3 regions of the Pseudodesulfovibrio alkaliphilus genome follow, and region 1 is predicted to be linked to each of the others. Evidence: riboswitches for the same ligand, from Rfam matches in the RefSeq annotation. Region 1 holds a riboswitch; each other region holds the start of a gene.
What was found. A riboswitch is a leader RNA that binds a small molecule or an ion and turns the genes downstream of it on or off. The one in region 1 is predicted to bind cobalamin.

Region 1 (6,488 bases):
CCGGCTTCTTGCAGGCGTATTGGACGTAGAGTTCCAGGTGATCCTGAAGGTTTTCTCCCACGCCGGGCAGATCGTGGACCACGCCGATGCCAAGGGCCGAGAGATGGCGGCCATTGCCCACGCCTGAAAGCTGGAGCAGCTGCGGGGAGTTGATGGAGCCGCCGCAGCAGATGATTTCCCCGCCGTACGCCTTGAAGCTGCGTTTGCCCCTGGCGTATTCCACTCCTACGGCGCGTTTGCCCTGAAACAGAATGCGCGTGGTCATGGCCAAGCACTTGACGGTCAGATTGCGGCGGCTCCTGACCGGGTGGACATAGGCCCTTGCCGCGTTCCAGCGGCGTCCGCGGTAGGTGGTGCGGTCGAATTTGCCAAACCCTTCCTGGCGGTAGCCGTTGACATCATCCGTCACCGGATAGCCTGTCTGCTGCACCGCCTGGAAAAAGGCGTCGAAAAGCGGGTTGTCGCATTCGGGTGTTGTCAAATAGAGGGGGCCGACAGCGCCCTGATATTCGTCAGCTCCCGCCATGCGGCATTCGAAGCGTTTGAAATAGGGCAGGCAGTGGGCATAGGACCAGCTCTCAAGGCCGTCCTCGCGTGCCCATTTTTCATAATCCATGGCGTTGCCGCGAATGTGGATCATGCCGTTGATGCAGCTGGAGCCTCCGAGAACCTTACCCCGCGGCTGGTAGATGCGTCTGTTGTTCATGTGCGGCTCTGGCTCGGATTCATACCACCAGTTGTATGTCTTTCCGGCCAGGGGGTAGGTCAGGGCCGCGGGCATGTGGATGCGGAAATCGAGCTTGAAATCGGGCAGCCCGGCCTCCAGGACGAGCACCTTGTTTTTGGGGTTGGCGCTCAGGCGATTGGCCAGGACAGACCCGGCCGAGCCTCCGCCGACAATTATGTAGTCATAATGCTTCATTCTTTCTCCATTTCGTTGGTTGGTCCGCTGATGAACGGGGGCGGGAGTTGGCGGCTGTGGTCGCCCCGGTCATTGATACATTCTCGCAGCAGGTGATAGTGGTGGCCGATGTGCGAGAGGGCGCGCATGATATCGCCATCGGCAATGGCCTGGGCCGTGTCGCTCCAATTGGCGGCCGCACGTTCGCGGTAGTGTGGCTCTTCATACAGGGCGTAGTCGTGGGAGCTGAAACCCATCTGCAGGGCGTGCATGACCCACTCGAAGACGGTGTTGCCCGCCATGTGCACGAGCATCAGGTTGAGTCTTCGATCCAGCTCGCCTGTGGCGTGGAGGTCCGGTTCCGGCTGGCGCAGCAGCCATTCGAGCTTGCGCGCCTCGGTCAACAACCGGGTTTTGGATTCGGCATCGGCCCGGCCTATGGCCATCTGGGTGATGGCCCGGTCCAGGGTCTCGCGAAACTCGATGAGTTGTTCCGGGGCCACCGGCTGTTGCTTGAGGAACAGGGTCAGGGATTCCGAGACGTTGGCAACATTGAGTCTGCGCACATAGGCACCTCCCTTGGCTCCCTTGCGAACCTCGAGCAACCCTTTTTGCTTTAATGTTTTGATGGCCTCGCGGATGACCCCGCGCCCTGCCCCGAAGAGTATCTGCATTTCGCGCTCGCTGGGGAGCCGCTCTCCCGGAGCGAGCCTGCCATCCATGATGGCGGCCTCAATCTGCAGCGAAACCTCTTCACTGGCACGCCCGATAGTCACGGGCATGAAATAGCCCTTCACCGAATTTGGTTTGTTCATTGGTAGAACCTTTGCCCGCAAATTGATCCATTTTTACGGCGGAGACGACTTTTTTGGCCACAATGGTCGTACCATTGATAGTCTGCGCGGTTCGATTTTGTCAACCCGTCTGCCAAGGGGAACTGGACATCTTGCGTCAGGAGCGTCAGCCACAGGGGACGGACAGGGCCGGGCGAGTGGTTCGTCCCGGCCCGGAGGATGGAGTGTGGAGGGGGCTTTCCCGCGTGTCAGAGCCTGTGCCCCGCTCCTGCATGTCTTATCTGCATATGGGGTGTCGGGTTCCGCATCCTTGCTTGGTCATCACGATCTGCCAGACCTGGATGTCCCTGGCCCGGAAGGCTCCGGCGCACGAAAGCAGATAATACTCCCACATTCGTTTGAAACGCGCATCGTATTTTCGGCTTAAGGTAGGCCACGCGGCCTGGAAGTTGCGATTCCAGGCCATGAGTGTCTTGTCGTAGTGGGGGCCGATATTGTGAACGTCCTCAATGACGAAGAGATTTTCCGTGGCCTGGCCGATCTGCTTCTGGCTCGGGAGCATCCCGTTTGGAAAGATGTATTTGTTGATCCAGGGGTCGCAGTTGCTCTTGGAGGCATTGCCGCCGATGGTGTGGAGCAGGAATATGCCGTCATCCTTCAGGCAGCGATGCACGGTTTTCATGAACGTCCTGTAGTTCCTCCTTCCTACATGCTCGAACATGCCGACCGAGACGACCTTGTCGAATACGCCGTTCACCTCGCGGTAGTCCCGATCATGGAAGACGACGGGCAGTCCTGCGCAGATTTTTCTGGCATGTTGCAGTTGCTGGCGCGAGATGTTTACCGCCGTCACCCGGCAATGGCAGGTTGCGGCGAAGTAGCTGGCCAAACCGCCCCAGCCGCAACCGATGTCGAGGAGATGATCGTTTTCTGCGAGCTGCAGCTTGCGGGCAATGAGGTCCAGCTTGTTTTTCTGTGCCTCGTCGAGATCGTCCGTGCTGGAAAAATATGCGCAACTATATTGATGGTTGGCGTCCAGAAAGGAGAGGAAGAGTTCGTTGTCAAGGTCGTAGTGCCTTTCGGCGATGATACGGCTGCGGGCCTTGGATTGCAGATTGCACAGCACGGCAGGAACAAGGTGCCAGAGGATGCGCGGTCCGCCTCTGATTCGGTCTTCCATCCCCCCCAGAAGCAGGCGGCATATCGCCTCGTCGATCCTGTCGCAGTCCCACCAGCCGTCCATGTAGGATTCGCCGAGCCCGAGATTCTTGTCGAGCAGGACCCGGCTGAACCATCGCTTGTCGTGGACCTGAATGTCCCAGGGTTTCGGGCCGTTGATGACCACTCCGGCCTGTTCCAGGCCGTGTTGCAGGGTTGTTGCCAACATACGCACCTCGCTTCCCAAATCGGTCGTCCGAGGAGAACGCCCCTGACACGCTTGACTGAATCGACCGGAAAATCAGGCTCCTCGGTGTTCATGACCGTAAACTGTGCTCATGGGCAAAAACGCAGGGTTCTCGCACAAGTTCGTCATAGCCGATTTTCGGGTCTGTTTCCAGAGTGTCGCGGCGTATTCAGACGACATCTTCGTCTCAGGAACCAGCCCTGCCTTCGCCTGCGGCCCGGAGGGAGCGCCTCTGTTGACAGGAACCGCAGGGTGTGTAGAGTGCCATCTGCGATTGATTCTCTATAGGAGATTGGAAAGGGAATCCGGTGAGACGCCGGAGCGGACCCGCCGCTGTATCCTTCCTGCCAGCCTGATCGTCGGCCGGCACAAGCCCCTGCACCACGCCACTGTCCGCCTCTGCGGACGGGAAGGCCGGGAGCTTGCGGAAGGGAGCCAGAAGACCTGTCAGTCGCCCACCCCGAGGCAACGGGTTTTTGCCGTATAGGGGAGCAAGCGCCGTGGTTTCTGTCATTATCCGCCTCACAGCCGCTTCTCCGCCTTGTTTTCAACTAGCAGTATGGAGAAGCGCATGGCTGACGACTCCCTTGATGCCGCCCCCATTCGGGATAATGCCCCGACGAATCCTGGACGTGCCTCCCTCGGGCACGATGGGCACGAACATGGCGAGCGATGCGGCTGCCATCATGAACATGGTCATGATCACCACGACCACGATCACGACCACGACCACAACCATCTTCGCCCGCCCAAGTACAAGCCGGGGATTCTGCTGGCGGCTTTTGGCGTGGCTATCGATGAGGCCCGGCGGGGCTACGACCTCTTTGAGGCCGAGGTCCGTCAGCGGCACCCGGACATGGAACTGGCCTGGGCCTATACGGCGCACAAGGTGCGCCGCAAGCTCGTCAGTCGGGGCAGGGAGTGCGATTCCCTGGCCGTGGCCCTCTCGCGTCTGCATGACCGTGGCGTAACCCATCTGGCCGTGCAGTCCGTGCATACCACGCCGGGAGTGGAGTATCACTGGACCCGCGAGCAGGCCCTGGCCTATCGCCATCCGCGCAAGGGGTTTCCCGAGGTTGTGGTGGGCGGCCCGCTCCTTTCCTCGGACCACGACCTGGAGCGATCCTGTCAGGCGTTGCAGGGCTACATTCCGGCCGAGCGCAGTCCCGACGAGGCCGTGGTCCTTGTGGGGCACGGCACATATCATCATGGTCAGCAGCGGTATCTGGATTTTGAGGAGCGAGTGCGGCGCGATGATCCCCTCATCCGCGTGGGCACCCTCATGGGACGCCCCTCCTGCGGGGATGTCATTGCGGACCTGGAGGCAGAAGGCGTCAAGGATGTCTGGCTGCTGCCCTTCATGTGCGTACCAGGGCATCATGTTCACCTTGATGTCTTCGGCAGCGGGGCCTCTTCGTGGAAAAGCCGGATGGAACATGCCGGGTTCACCGTGCGGGGGCATGTGACCGGGACGCTGGAGCACGCTCCTTTCCGCGCCATCTGGCTGGATCATCTGGACGAAGTTTGCGCCCGCATACGCGCACTGGAAACGGCATAGCCGGGAGGATGTCATGCACATATCCGAAGGGGTTCTGTCGCCAACCGTTCTGATGGCGGGAGCCGCGCTGACGGCAGCGGGCTGCTGGATCGGCTACCGCAAGCTGCAATATGACAAGATCGTGACCGCCTCGGTGCTGTCGGCCACCTTTTTCGTGGGGTCCCTGATCCATGTGCCGCTGGGGCCTTCCAGTGTGCATCTGCTGCTCAACGGCATCGCCGGAGTGGTGCTGGGCTGGGTGGCCTTTCCGTGCATCCTGGTGGCGCTTCTGCTCCAGGCGGTTCTGTTTCAGTTCGGAGGGCTTTCGGTCCTTGGGGTCAACACTGTCAATGTGGCCGCTCCGGCCGTGCTGTGCTTCTATCTTTTGCGGCCGCTCCTGGCCGGCGGGCCGGGCAGGGCTGCTGTGGCCGGGTTTCTCGGCGGAGCGGGCGCGGTCTTCGGCACCGCCCTGATGACCGCGCTTTCGCTTGCCCTCAGCGATGAAGGGTTCCTGACCACTGCCAGGCTCGTGGTCGTGGGCCATCTGCCGGTCATGATCATTGAAGGGGTCGTGACCATGTTTGCCGTGGGTTTTCTCGCCCGGGTCCGGCCGGAATTGCTCGCAGGATTCGGCCGTCTGCAACACGGCAATGCCGGAGGACAGTCATGTTGAAAATGAAGGCGCTGGCCATTTTGATGATTCTTATTCTGTACCCAGGGCCGTGTCTGGCACACAAGGTGATTCTCAATGCCTGGATCGAGGACGGCGAACTCAGCGCCGAGGTGGGATTCAGCGACGGTTCCCCGGCATCCGGGGCAATAGTGAGCGTCATTGATCCGATAACCGGCGCAGCGTTGTTTTCGGTCAAGGCAGACGATCAGGGCATTGTCGAGGCCGCCTTGCCGCCCGAAGTGTTTGCTGGAGACGGCGGCCTGCTCGTGGTGGGCAATGCCGGGGCTGGCCACCGTGTGGAGCGGCTGCTGCCGGCGCGGGAGGTCGGCGGTCCCCGGCCGGATCAGGCGAAGGGCGAAATGGTGGGGGCTTCCGTCCCGGAGCCTTCGTCGTCGGGAGTCTCGGTGGATACCTCGGCCCTGGAGGGCCTGGTTCGGCAGGCGGTGCGCTCAGAGCTTGCTCCGCTGCTCCGCGAGGTCCGCTCCCGCAATGACCACGGGCCGCGGATGCAGGACATTGTCGGCGGTATCGGCTACATTCTGGGGCTCGCCGGTCTGGTGATGCTCGTCAAAGGCAGGCAGGGCCGCAAAAAACAATGACGGTTCAGGGGCATCCTCATGAATCTGCCTGACGGCCAGACCGACTCCCGGCGAGGGGTGCTTGCCAGGATGGACACCCGCGTCAAGCTGCTCCTGGCGCTTGGGTTATTGCCTCTCCTCATATCCCTGCAGGGCGTTGCAAGTCTTGCACTGGCTTTGGCTTTGTCCGCCGCGCTTCTGGTCTGGGCCAGGAGGCCGACCCGGCAGATATTTTACAGGTTGGCGTATGCAAATATCTTCTTTGTGTTCCTTTTTGCGGCCCTCTCCCTGACCTATCCGGCCAAGGAGTTGGGAGAGTGGCATTTCCTCAGCCTGGACGGTGTGCGCCTCGCCTGTGGCATTGCTCTCAAGGGCAACGCCATGCTGCTGGTGCTGCTGAGTCTCGTTGCCAGCAGTTCCGTTCCTGAACTTGCCGGTGCCCTGCAGCGGTTGCGGGTTCCCCAAAAGCTCGTCCTGCTCCTGACCTACACCTACCGGCAGGTGTTCATCATCGCCGAGGAAATGGATCGCATGCGTCAATCCGCTGCGGCCCGTTGCTTTCGGCCCGGGCTGCGCCTGCATGTCTACCGGACATTCGGT
Region 2 (6,488 bases), on a different contig from region 1:
GGATGGACCGGGTTCTGGAGCACATCCAGACCCACCTGGACGAGCCCCTGGCGCTGAAGGAACTGGCCGCCATAGCCTGTTTCTCGCCATATCATTTTCACCGCATTTTCAGCGGCATGATCGGCGAGTCGGTGAAATCCCACATCAGGCGTCTTCGCCTGGAACGGGCGGCCATCACCCTGAAGCACGGCGATGCTTGCGTGACGGACATCGCCCTAAGCGCCGGATTCGAAACCCACGAATCATTCACGCGGGCATTCACCTCCATGTTCGGCCTCTCCCCCAGGCAGTTTCGCGATGCGCACCACGGCGGCATTGAACGTAAACACTCAAACTACTGGAAGGAGATCGTCATGGAAGCAAGTGTCAACACCCTTGAGGCCATGGATGTCGTTTTCGTCCGTCACGTCGGACCGTACAAGGATTGCCACCAAGCATGGTCGACCCTCTGCGGCTTTGCAGACGGCAAGGGACTCTTCACGCCATCGGCGCGGGTGCTCGCCGTTTGCCACGACGACCCCGACGTTACGCCCGAAGACAAGATCCGCTACGATGCGTGCATCACCGTCGCAGGGCCGGTCGAGGTCCAGGCTCCTGTGGGGATGAAGACCATCGCCGGGGGCCGGTACGCCAAAACCCTCCACAAGGGACCGCACTCCGAACTCCACAGGACCTACGCCTGGCTGTGCGGTCAATGGGCGCCGCAGAACGGGCACGAGGCGGATGCCGGGGCAAGCATCGAGATATATCTCAACACCCCGGACAGGACCGCACCTGAGGCCCTGCTGACCGAGGTGTACGTCCCCTTGAAATAGCCCGCCCAATCACGAATCGGATGGCGGCCGACCGCCCTGCTGCCGGGTGGTCGGCGTCCTCCGCCCCGGGCAGAGGACGCCGGGTCAAAGGCTACTCCGTTGCCTGTTCGCCCTGCTCCTGCCGCAAGCGTCTGGCGGCGGCAACCATGTTTTCCAGGGCAGCCAGGGTCTCCGGCCAGGCGCGGGTCTTCAGGCCGCAATCCGGGTTGACCCAGAGCCGCTCCGCCGGGACCACGCGCAACGCCCTGCGCAGCAGATCGAGAATCTCGTCCTCGCCGGGCACCCTCGGGCTGTGGATGTCATACACACCGGGCCCGATAGCCGCGGGGAACTCACGGGCGTCAAAGGCGTCGAGTAGGCGCATACCGCTTCGGCTCGCCTCGATGCTGACCACGTCGGCGTCCATGGCCCCGATCCACTGCACGATGGAATTGAAGTCGCTGTAGCACATGTGCGAGTGGATCTGGGTTTCGTCTGCCACCCCGCCCGTGACCAGCCGGAAGCTGTCCACGGCCCAGCGCAGGTATGCCTCGCGCTCGTCCTGCCGAAGCGGCATCCCCTCGCGCAGGGCCGCTTCGTCCACCTGAATGATGCCGACGCCCGCAGCCTCCAGATCAGTCACTTCGTCTCGCACGGCCAGGGCAAGCTGGCGGCAGATCTCGCCACGCGGGATGTCGTCGCGCACGAAGCTCCAGCACAGGATGGTCACCGGGCCCGTGAGCATGCCCTTCATCGGCCGATCGGTCAGGGACTGGGCGTAGGTGATCCAGTCAACAGTCATGGGGCCGGGCCTGGACACGTCGCCATAAATGACCGGCGGCTTGACGCAACGGCTGCCGTAACTCTGGACCCAGCCGTTTTCCGTAAAGCAGAATCCGTTGAGCATCTGGCCGAAGTACTCCACCATGTCGTTTCGCTCCGGCTCACCATGCACCAGCACGTCAATATCCAGGGCCTCCTGTTGGGCCACCGCCTCGGCGATCCGCCCGCGTATCCAGTCGGCGTAATCGGTCTCTGAGATTTCCCCCCGCCTGTGGGCGAGGCGCGTCTTCCGTATCTCCGGGGTCTGGGGAAAGGAGCCGATGGTCGTTGTGGGGAAAAGGGGCAGCCCGAACCGCTCCCGCTGCACAACGGCCCGGTGCGCTACCGGCGACTTGCGCGTGAGCATGGTTTCGTCCACCGAAAGAAGCCGCCCGGCCACAGCCGGATCATGAACCCGCACACTTCCGCGCCGCTCCGCCAGAGCCTCGCGGTTCTCGGCAAACAGCGCCGGGCTTTCGCCTCGGGCGAACCCCTTGAGGGCCACCACCTCGGCGCACTTCTGGACGGCAAAGGCCATCCAGCGTCTGATCTCCGGGTCAAGGGAGGTCTCTTGCTCCACATCCATGGGCGAGTGGAGCAACGAGCAGCTTGTGGCAACCATCACCCTGTCCTCGCCCAGAGCGTTCCGGGCCTCGTCCACGGCCCTGGCCGCGGCATCCAGGTCGGTCCGCCAGACATTGCGGCCATCGACCAGCCCGAGGGAGACGCCCATTCCCTCGGGTACCGCCCGAAGGGCCTCGTCGAGCTGACCGCTTCCGCGCACCAGATCCAGATGCAACGCGGCCACGGGCAGCGAAGCGGCCAGGTCGAGATTCTCGCGCAACTGACCGAAATAGGTGGCCAGCAGGATATCTACGCCATCGCAGGACCGGGCCAGTTCGCCATAGACGTATTGCGCGGCCTCTGCCGCCTGGGGCGGCAGGTCGAGGCACAAGGCGGGCTCGTCCAGTTGGACCCAGGAGGCCACACCGGACAGCTCGCCCAGAATCCGGCAATAGGCCTCGGCCAGCCCGGCCACATGGTCCCATCGGCTGGCACCGCCCGTTTCCCTTGCCAGCATCAGGAACGTCAACGGTCCTACCAGAACCGGCTTGGGACGAAACCCGAGGGCGGCAGCCCTGGCCGCGTCCCGGCGCAGGGCCTCGGCCCGGCCGGTGAAGATTGTGGCAGATTCCAGCTCGGGAACGATATAATGGTAGTTGGAATCAAACCATTTGGTCATGGTCATGGCCGGCGTGTCGGCATCGCCGCGGGCCATGCGGAAATAAGCGGCAAGCCCGCCGCACTCCCTGTTCCGAAACCGCTGCGGCACGGCGCCGACCATAACAGCCGCGTCCAGCACATGGTCATAGAGGGAATGATCCCCCACGCAGACGAAGTCCAGTCCGGCCCCGGCCTGCACCGCCCAGTGCCGCTCCTTGAGCTCCGACGAGACCGCCATCAGGCCGCCCTCGTCAAGCTCTCCCCGCCAGTGTCGCTCAAGGGCCCATTTCAACTCGCGGGCCGCCCCCATTCTCGGAAAACCAATCACGTGCGCGTTCATGTCCACTCCGTTTTTCAAGGTGTCAGACAAGGAGCCCCAATGGCCGCGCGGCCCGGCGCTCCCCGGCAGGACGTCTTCTGGCTTCCGGCCCCGTGATGCCCGCATCCTTCCCCTGCCGGGTGAATGCGGGCGGGTATGTGCCGGTTACAGCGGCGCGTCCGCAACGGATTTTCACCGTTTTCCGTTTCCTGCCGTATCCATAAATCAAGATTAATTGATATATCATGCCCGCCGATCATGCAAATCAAATTGTGCTGCGCCCTGTTGCAGGGGAACACTTAACTTGAGAAAGGAGGAAATTCCGGGGGGATCTGAGGCGAACGTGGAATTTTTGCAGGACTGACGCTCATTTCAGGGACAGGATATTCGTCATCGGGTTCGGCTTACTGCACCTTGGCAGTCAGTTTGACACGCCGGGATCAAGGCCGACGCCACCGCCAAGCGTTCGAATTCATCCGTGCCTGAACGGTTCGCGGGAGTAATGTGGTCACAGAGCAGAAATCTGTCCCGACCGTAGGTGTCGCATGGAGCTTGTAGCCGCAATAGGCCCGGTTTCTCTTGCGGAGCCAGGCCGCCTCCTCGGAGCGGTCCTCTGGCATCACGTCGATGACCTTGCGTGGCCACCGCTGCGATTCGACTACCGAGGCGGCCACCACGGCTCCCTCACGGACAAGGAACCCTTGTCCTTCAAGCTAACGGTTGAACATGTCGAGCAAGGTGTCCAGCTCCTTCATGCGGATCAAACCGTTACAGAAACGACAAATGGCGGTCTCGCCCGGCATGTCGTCCTCAATGGAATAACCGGTGAACCGGGCGAAGGAGGCCAATCGAGCAGCGCCTGCTCCGCGCCCGGATCGCTCAGGTTGTACCAATGAAGCAATAATAGCACAATAAATCAGACTGTTAAAGATCAAGAGGCCAACATCTTATGTACCTTCTTCGAGCTGCGTTGACTTTGAAAATCAATTTCTCTAACCTTAAAGCTTTGTCGCTTCCTTTATTCTTGGTTCTTCGTGATGGAGTTCCAGATCAGTAGGCTTTGAAGGACGCTTGGTGTTGCCCCCTCAGAAAAATTGCGCGAAATGGGTGGAGCTTTCATTGAGCCATTGACAGCTCTATTACTGCGAATTCTTAGGGTCAGAACAAGGCGACAGGTCTGGTGACGTTTATAATGCTCTCCTAGCTTGCAAAAACCACGATCTTTTTGGGCACTCTTTGCATCAGATTGAACAGCAATGCAAGCAACGCATCCGGCTTCAGCCTCCTCAACCCTTAGAGGCAAAAGGTAGTGTCTCAACACTTGCTAAAAAAACACGATTTAACACGTTGCAGCTATTGACGAAGATCCCTCGAACCGCAACTTCCACCCTTGAATTCCATAGCCTCGGCGCAGGAAAAAGCCGCTCCGTTGCAACCGACAACTTGACCGTGACAGTATGCCGGGAGGTTGGCTGTAGTTATTCTACGGTATCGTATGCAGCGAGATCGGGCATGCCGAGCGAGGGATTTCTCTGGCCGATATACATATGGAAACATGAGGGACGGATCGACTAAGGCACATAAATATATAATAATTTAAGCACTATGCCAAGCAACGCACGAGATACTTTATGAAAAGATGTTCCCTGAACGATACGCCCTTGGAAAAAGCTTTGCTCCCCGAAGGAAGAGAGTCCTGGGATGGCCTCGCTTCGCTGCTTGATGTCCTGCCGGGCATGGCATACCGACGCGTCAATGATGGCAAGTGGTCTCTCGCCTATGTCAGTGGAGGTTGCCGTGAGCTGCTTGGGGTCGAGCCAGAGGAAATGACAGCCCCTGGCGCAGGGGGATTCACCAATTACATCCACCCTTCCTATCACGTCAGATTTGACGACGCTTCAAAGGCTCTTGCGTATGGAAGTGGCTCCTTTCGGCTGGCTTATGTCACCTCGCATAAACGCGGATGGGATAGGTGGGTTTTCGATACCGGGGTCGGCGTCTTCGATAGCCGGGGCAAGCTCCAGTACGTTGACGGCTTTGTGTCCGACCATTCGGGCTACAAGGAAATCCAAAGCGGGATGAGTCGGCAGCTCGGCGAATTCCAGGACTATTTCAGGTCGAGCCGCCTGGGCGATATTGTCGGCAAGTCACCGGCCATGCAAAACGTCTTCAGCGCCATCATTCAAGTCGCACAGTCCGACGAAAACGTCATCGTCTATGGAGAATCCGGTACTGGGAAGGAGTTGGTAGCCCGCGAAATACACAGGGTCAGCAGGCGGGCGGCCAAGCCGTTCATCCCGGTAAACTGCGGGGCCATTCCTGAAAACCTCATGGAAAGCGAACTGTTCGGCTATCGCAAAGGGGCTTTCTCCGGTGCAGACAAGGACAAGCAAGGGCTGTTTGAAGCGGCCCATGGCGGGACACTATTTCTGGATGAAGTGGGCGAGATTCCTCTGACCATGCAGGTAAAACTGCTCCGCGCCCTGGAAGGCGACGGGTTCACGCCGATGGGTGGCTGCGAGGTGGTGAAACCTGACCTGCGTGTCGTTGCTGCCACAAACAGGAACCTCGCCGACATGGTGGCTAAAGGGCAGATGCGGGCTGATTTCTACTACCGGATCAATATAATCCCCATTCTCATTCCGCCGCTACGCGAGCGCAAGGAGGACATCCCCCTTCTTGTCGGCCATTTCCTGGGGCAAAGCGATGAGAACAAGTTCATTCCCGGGAGTTCCCTCAAGGCCATCATGGCCTACGACTGGCCAGGAAATGTAAGGGAATTGAAAAACCAACTTCGTCAATACAGGACATTGGGATTCATGGATATGCTCCACTCCAACGCCGACGACGAACCTGCCCACAATTCTCTGGCCTCGCCAACGGCAAAGAGCCTTCGGGAACACCTGGCGCAATGCGAGGTCGAGGCCATCTCGGCCGCCTTATTTCAGAACCAATGGAATCGAACCAAGACCGCCAACGCCTTGGGCATTGACAGACGAACCCTCTTTGACAAGATCAAAAAAATGGGACTTGATAGCGCATCCGGCTAGGTGGGGTGCTGGCCTCCCAAACCGGGGCATTGGGCGATATCCCAGCATTTAGCTCGAATAATTATGTTTTTTCCCTACGCATAGCACGGTGGGGTGGAAACACCCCAATGGCCGCCTTTGCGTGTTCCGACATAACAATCTAATATGGCTTACTTTTCAAGAAAAACATCGTGGCATGTTTTTCGCTAGTAGCGTCCTCATGCGGAGTCCTTCCTGCGTATTGAGAATGAATGTAACAATCATGTTCAACTAGCGGAGAAAACTGGATGAAAAACATGC
Region 3 (6,488 bases), on a different contig from region 1:
GAACTGCAGTCTCGCGGAGGCGGGAGCGTGGAGGATCTGGTGGCCACTGCCCAGAAGTTCGTGGCCGACGCCAACGCCAACCCGGACCTGACGGGCGTACGCGGCACCCTGCGCGTGACCCAGCCCCAGCTCTATGTCGAACTCAACCGCGACAAGACCAAGATGATGGGTGTGCCCGTGTCCAGCGTCTTCGACGCCATGCAGGCGTACCTCAGCTCCCTGTATATCAACGACTTCAACAAGTACGGGCGGATATGGCGCGTCCAGCTCCAGGCCGAGTCCGAATTTCGCGACTCGCCCTCGGACATCGGGCGCATCTTTGTGCGCAACGCCGGGGGGGGCATGGTCCCGCTCTCGGGTGTCACCGAGGTCAGTTTCCGGGCCGGTCCCAACGCCGTATCGCACTTCAACGGGTTTCCGTCCGTGCAGATCACGGGGGTACCCGCGCCGGGCGTCAGCAGCGGCCAGGCCATGGACGAAATCGTCAAGCTCGGCGAGGAGACCCTCCCGGTGGGCTACGGCTTCGAGTGGAGCGGCGCCTCGTACCAGGAGGTCAAGACCGGCAGCCAGGCTCCCAAGGTGCTCGCCTTCGGCATCCTGGTGGTCTTCCTGGTGCTGGCGGCCCAGTACGAGATGTGGTCCCTGCCCATCGCGGTGCTCGGTGTGCTGCCCATCGCCATCCTGGGCGCCCTCATGGCCGTGTGGTCCCGAGGGCTCGTGCAGGACATCTACTTCCAGGTCGGGCTGCTGACCCTGGTGGGCCTGTCGGCCAAGAACGCCATCCTCATCGTGGAATTCTGCGTGGCCTCCTACCGTAGCGGCATGGGGCTGGTGGAATCGGCCGTCGAGGCGGCGCGGCTGCGCTTCCGGCCCATTGTCATGACCTCGCTGGCCTTCATCCTCGGCGTGGTCCCGCTGGCCATATCCAGCGGCGCAGGCTCTGCGGCGCGGCATTCCATCGGTACCGGCGTCATCGGCGGAATGGTGGCGGCCTCGGCCATCGCCATCTTCTTCGTGCCGCTCTTCTTCGTCATCATCCAGCGGTGCAGCGATTTCATGCGCAAAAAGTCGCCCCTGATCGTGCCTTCGCCGGACGGGTACGACGACGAAGACGTAAACGGAGAAACCCCGGAACCGACACCCGGCAGACACACCGCCGGATAATCGCCCAAACAAAGCGGGTCGGGGCACATGCCCCGACCCGCTCTCTTGTGACGCGAAACCCCTCCTCGGCAGCACCGCCCGGTGGACGACGCCAAAAGGGATGGCAGCTCCTGCTCAGGGGAGACCAGGGGGCGGGAAGGCCCCGCCCGGCAGGTCATTCAGAGGCGATATCCTTGATCATCCCGAGAGATTTCCCCCGGTCCTGGGCCAGCTTCTTCCACTTCTTTTTCTCCTTTTTCAAGGCTTCAACGGTGTGCAGCAGGTTGAGGATGGTCTGGGCGGGGTAGCCATGGGTTCCCCGGCCACCCCTTCTGAGTTCCTCATCGTTGTGCTGCCTGATTGAGGCGAGCTGGTTGGCGTCGAGTATCATTGCTCGTCAGTGGCCCGTCAGGCGGGCTGGCAGAAGGTTTCCTTGGAATATTCGATGCGATCCTTGTACTCTTCCTGCTTGCCCTTGTTCCAGCGACCCACCGGGCGGTAGTAGCCCACCACCCGGGTGTAGACCTCGGCCTCCTTGTCGCAGGTCGGGCAGTGAAAGTGCTCACCGTAGAGATAGCCATGGTCCTCGCAGACGGAGAAGGTCGGCGTGACCGAGATATACGGGATCTTGGTCTTGCTCATGGCCTTGAGCAGGAAGTTCTTCACGCTCTCCTCGTCCGGGGCAGCCTCGCCCAGAAATGCGTGGAAGACCGTGCCGCCGTTGTACAGGGTCTGCAACTCGTTCTGGTGCTCCAGGGCAAAGAAGACATCCGAGCTGATACCCACGGGCAGCAGTGTGGAGTTGGTATAGTACGGGGTTTCATCGCCCGAGGTATAGATGTCGGCGTACAGGTCGCGATCAATCTTGGCCAGCCGGTAGCAGGTTCCCTCGCCGGGCGTGGCCTCAAGGTTGTACAGGTTGCCGGTCTCCTCCTGGAACTCCACCACCAGACGGCGCAGCAGGTTCAGGGTGCGCTGCATCAGTTGCGAGCCGGACGGGGTGTCCAAGCCCTTGCCGAGCAGGTTCATGCACGCCTCATGGCCGCCGATGAGCCCGATGGTCGAAAAATGGCCCTTGAAGCCGTTCTTGAGGTAGCGCCGGGAAAAGGGGAACATGCCCGCGTCCAGGTTCTTCTGGACCACCTTGCGCTTGAACTCCAGGGACTCCGAGGCCAGCCGGGCGTACTCGGCGACCAGGTCCATGAAATCCTCCTCATTATGGGCCAGGTAGGCCAGCTTGGGCAGGTTCAGAGTGACCACGCCGATGGACCCTGTCAGGTCGCCCGCGCCGAACAGGCCGCCGGTCTTCTTGCGGATCTCGCGCAGGTCCATCTGCAACCGGCAGCACATGGAGCGCACGTCCTCGGGGTTGAGGTCCGAGTTGATGAAGTTCTGGAAGTAGGGAGCGCCGTATTTGGCGGTCATCTTGAGCAGCAGCCTCCCCTCCTCGGAATCCCAGGGAAAGTCCTTGGTCACGTTGTATGTGGGGATGGGGAAGGAGAAAATGCGCCCGTCCGCGTCGCCTTCGAGCATGACCTCCAGGAAAGCCCGGTTGATCATGGCCATCTCCTCTGCATATTCGCCGTAGGTGGAGTCCCTGAGTTCGCCAGCGATGATGACCGGCTCCTTGGCGATGTGCGCGGGCGGCACGAAATCAAAGGTGAAGTTGGTGAACGGCGACTGGCCGCCCCAGCGGGAGGTGGCGTTCAGGTTGTGGAGCAGCTTCTGGATCTGCTGCTTGACATCGTGGTAGCTCAACGCGTCGTTGCGCACGAACGGGGCCAGATAGGTGTCCACGTTGTTGAAGGCCTGCGCCCCGGCCCACTCGTTCTGCAACGTACCCAGGAAGTTGACCATCTGGCCGCAGGCTGCATCGAAATGCTTGGCCGGGGTGGACGAGCAGCGGTCGCGCAGGTTGAACCCCTCCAGCAGCAGATCGCGCAGGGACCAGCCCGAGCAGTATCCGGCCAGGCCGAAGGACAGATCGTGGAGATGGAAGTAGCCGTGGGTGTGGGCCATGCGGACCTCCTCGGGATACTTCTCCAGCATGTACCGGGCCTGAACCGATCCGGCCATGTGCAGGATCAGCCCCTGGTAGGAGTGGGTCATGTTGGAATTCTCGTTGACCCGCCAGTCCACGTTGTTCAGGTAGCTGTCAGTCACTCCGGCGATGTCCAGGAACGCCTCGTTCTGGGAGCGCAGTTCGCGCCGCTTCTCGCGATAGACGATGTACCGCTCGGCCACCTTGTACAGCCGGGCCTCCATGAGCACCTGCTGGACCATGTCCTGAACCTGTTCCTGCTCGGGAATGTCCACGTCCATCAGCTTTTTCTCGACTTTTCCGGCCAGCCTGTCGGCCAGCAGGGGATCCTTGATGCCGCTGCTGGTCAGGGCCTTGAAGATGGCGTTGCCGATCCGCTTGGTGGACCAGGTTTCGATGCATCCGTCGCGTTTGAGGATTTTGCTTGGCATGTAAATCTCTTGCAGACAGGAAAAGCGGAAGGCCGCGCCCCGTGACGGGTTGCGGCAGAACTGTCTGCGCTGTCGCCGATGCACGGCTTCGCGGCGGAACCGCGAGACCCGACGACGGTTCGGGTGGGCTCATTCTTGTCCGCATGCGGGTTCCGCGAACCGCATCCGGCAGGAAACGCTTCAGGTAGGTCTTCTGACTCTCCCCGTCCGGCCCGCCTTCCCGCCTCGCGGCAGTGGCATGTTGAACCGGACCTTCGTGGGGGATTACAGCGGCGGGACCGCTCCGGCTTCGCACCGGATTCCCTGTTATGGCCTGGCGGCCACCTGAAGGACATCGTGAACTCGGAGCAGACTAGCCAAAGCGCCTGTGAAGCGCAAGACTGGAATGAAACAGGCCCTCAATACTCACCCGGCCAGACGCCGATGCCAGACGTTCATACTTTCCAGCCGGCCGGCAATCTGGGTGTTGTTGTGCAGGGTTCCGCCGTAGCGATACCCACCCCGGGCAAAGACCGTGTTCATCCCGTAGCTGACAGCCCGGGCGATGGTATAGGCGGTGCACACCCCCAGGAAGCGCACCGCCTCTTCCATGTGGATCAGCAGACGCCCTGCCGCGCCCTGGCCGCGCAAAGCCGGCAGGGTGGCGAAATCTGTCATTTCCGCGCATTTCCAGTGCATATCCATCTCGGCCGAGGCCGCGGCCACCAGCCCGCCCCCCTCGCCCGGAATTCCGAAAAAGGCCACGCCCGAGTCCATGGCCTCGCGCAGATAGTCCGGGTCGGTAATGGGAAAGGGATAGGTCTCAAAGACCGCACCATACAGTTCGGCCAAGACTCCTGCCTGGTCATGGCCCAGGCGGATCACATCCGGTCCGGGCGCTGCGGCCACGGGCTTGCGCGACTTGCGCTCGGCCACATCCAGGACATCGGCGATGCGCCCGGGGTCGGCGGGCACGGCGCGACGGCGGGCAAGGTAGCGGCTCATGAAACAGGCGCTGCCCTCGCCCCGGCGCATGCCCGGCACACGGGCCTCGTTGACGAAGCCGCGCCGGGCGAAATGGTCGGCAGCATCGGATGGAACCTTGGCAAAAAGTTTGGTGTATCCCCGCTCGCGACCCAGTTGGCGCATGGCGTCCACAATGCCGGGCAGGTCGGCGCGGTCGAGCTTCATCAGGTAGACCCGGTCATTGGCCGGGCCATGCTGCACCAGGGAATTGCCAAGCCGGGTGACGGAATCATGCCGCATCGTCGCGCCTCCCCATGCGCTCGTTGCTCTGCGGGGTCAGGCTGTTGGTCTCGTCCCAGTCCGAGAGCAGTTTTTCTATGCCGATGGCCTTTTCCTCTGCATCGTCCTCCTTGAGCTGGAGGTTGCACTTGGCGCACTCGCGGTCGCAGTAGTTGGCCTCGTAGGTCTCGGGTTCGTGATAGGTGGTGATGACGCCTTCGTAGTTGCGCAGCACGACCTTGTTGGGGCCCCAGGAGACCACATAGTTGGGCATGACCGGGATCTTGCCCCCCCCGCCCGGGGCGTCCACCACATAGGTGGGCACGGAAAAACCGCTGGTGTGGCCGCGCAGGCTTTCGATGATCTCGATGCCCTTGCCAATGGGGGTGCGGAAATGGGTCAGGCCTTCGGACAGGTCGCACTGGTAGAGGTAATAAGGGCGGATGCGGTTCTTGATCAGCTTCTGGTTGAGGGTGCGAATGAGCCGCTGGCAGTCGTTGACCCCGGCCAGAAGCACGGACTGGTTGCCCAGAGGGATGCCCGCATCGGCCAGGCGCTGTATGGCCCGGCGCGAGGAGGCGGTCAGCTCGCGAGGATGATTGAAGTGGGTATTGATCCACAGGGGATGATGCCTGGCGAGCATGTCCACCAGATCCCCGGTGATGCGGTAGGGCAGGACCACGGGCGTTCTGGTGCCTATACGCACCACATCCACATGCTCGATGGCGTCGAGCCGGGTCAGCAGCCAATCGAGCTTGTCATCAGAGAGCATGAGCGGATCGCCGCCGGAGAGGAGCACGTCGCGCACCTGGGGGGTGTCGCGGATGTACTTGAGCCCGGCTTCAAGGGCCTCCCGCGAGGGCACGGAATCCACATCGCCCACCTTGCGCTTGCGCGTGCAGTGGCGGCAGTACATGGCGCAGACGTTGCTGACGTGGAAGAGCACCCGGTCCGGGTAGCGGTGGGTGATGCCGGGCACGGGACTGTCCTTGTCCTCGTGCAACGGGTCGATCATGTCGTGACGGCCGATCTTCAATTCCTCGGGGCTGGGAAACGACTGGATGAAGACCGGATCGTTCCCGTAGTCGTCCACATCAATGAGGGAAAGGTAATACGGGGTCACGGCCATGGGAAACTTGTCCAGGGTCCGCTCGTAGATGCGTCTTTTCTTCTCCGGAAACTCGATGCCGAGCACCCGCTCGAAGTCGTCAACGGTCCTGACGGTGTTGCGCACCTGCCATTTCCAGTCGGTCCAATCGGTCCAGGAGGCCGTATCGCGCAACGTCCTGGCCACATCCTGCTGATGTTCGTTGAATATTGTCAAAAAGTCTCCTTGGTTAGAGTATTTGGCCGAGGAACTCCTTGGTGCGGGTCTCCTGCGGCGTGTCGAAGATGGTGTCCGGGCAGCCCTGCTCCAAAATCACGCCCTCGTCCATGAAAGCCACCGAATCGGCCACTTCGCGGGCAAAGCCCATCTCGTGGGTGACCACCATCATGGTCATGCCGTCGTCGGCCAGCTGACGCATGACCGAGAGCACCTCGCCCACCAGCTCGGGGTCCAGGGCCGAGGTCGGCTCGTCAAAGAGCATCACCTCCGGCTCCATGGCCAGGGCGCGGGCGATGGCCACCCGCTGCTTCTGCCCGCCCGA

Region 2: it holds a riboswitch for cobalamin, as region 1 does, so the genes downstream of both, metE (5-methyltetrahydropteroyltriglutamate--homocysteine S-methyltransferase) here and GKC30_RS13280 (sirohydrochlorin cobaltochelatase) in region 1, are expected to answer to the same signal.
Region 3: it holds a riboswitch for cobalamin, as region 1 does, so the genes downstream of both, GKC30_RS12950 (ribonucleoside triphosphate reductase) here and GKC30_RS13280 (sirohydrochlorin cobaltochelatase) in region 1, are expected to answer to the same signal.

The regions. Positions count from the first base shown of each region.
Region 1 covers NZ_WODC01000010.1:20,133-26,620, reverse strand. Annotated here, with positions in the region: gene betA (choline dehydrogenase) at 1-922, opposite strand, end outside; gene GKC30_RS13290 (FadR/GntR family transcriptional regulator) at 919-1,716, opposite strand; gene cfa (cyclopropane fatty acyl phospholipid synthase) at 1,973-3,082, opposite strand; cobalamin riboswitch at 3,359-3,566, shown strand; gene GKC30_RS13280 (sirohydrochlorin cobaltochelatase) at 3,672-4,658, shown strand; gene cbiM (cobalt transporter CbiM) at 4,672-5,310, shown strand; gene GKC30_RS13270 (NikL family nickel/cobalt ECF transporter subunit) at 5,304-5,909, shown strand; gene cbiQ (cobalt ECF transporter T component CbiQ) at 5,928-6,488, shown strand, end outside.
Region 2 covers NZ_WODC01000001.1:784,780-791,267, forward strand. Annotated here, with positions in the region: gene GKC30_RS03680 (AraC family transcriptional regulator) at 1-815, shown strand, start outside; gene metE (5-methyltetrahydropteroyltriglutamate--homocysteine S-methyltransferase) at 907-3,180, opposite strand; cobalamin riboswitch at 3,231-3,428, opposite strand; gene GKC30_RS03690 (sigma 54-interacting transcriptional regulator) at 4,896-6,209, shown strand; gene GKC30_RS03695 (substrate-binding domain-containing protein) at 6,476-6,488, shown strand, end outside.
Region 3 covers NZ_WODC01000009.1:89,999-96,486, forward strand. Annotated here, with positions in the region: gene GKC30_RS12940 (efflux RND transporter permease subunit) at 1-1,164, shown strand, start outside; gene GKC30_RS12945 (hypothetical protein) at 1,319-1,534, opposite strand; gene GKC30_RS12950 (ribonucleoside triphosphate reductase) at 1,552-3,615, opposite strand; cobalamin riboswitch at 3,782-3,958, opposite strand; gene ablB (putative beta-lysine N-acetyltransferase) at 4,021-4,860, opposite strand; gene kamA (lysine 2,3-aminomutase) at 4,850-6,163, opposite strand; gene GKC30_RS12965 (amino acid ABC transporter ATP-binding protein) at 6,177-6,488, opposite strand, start outside.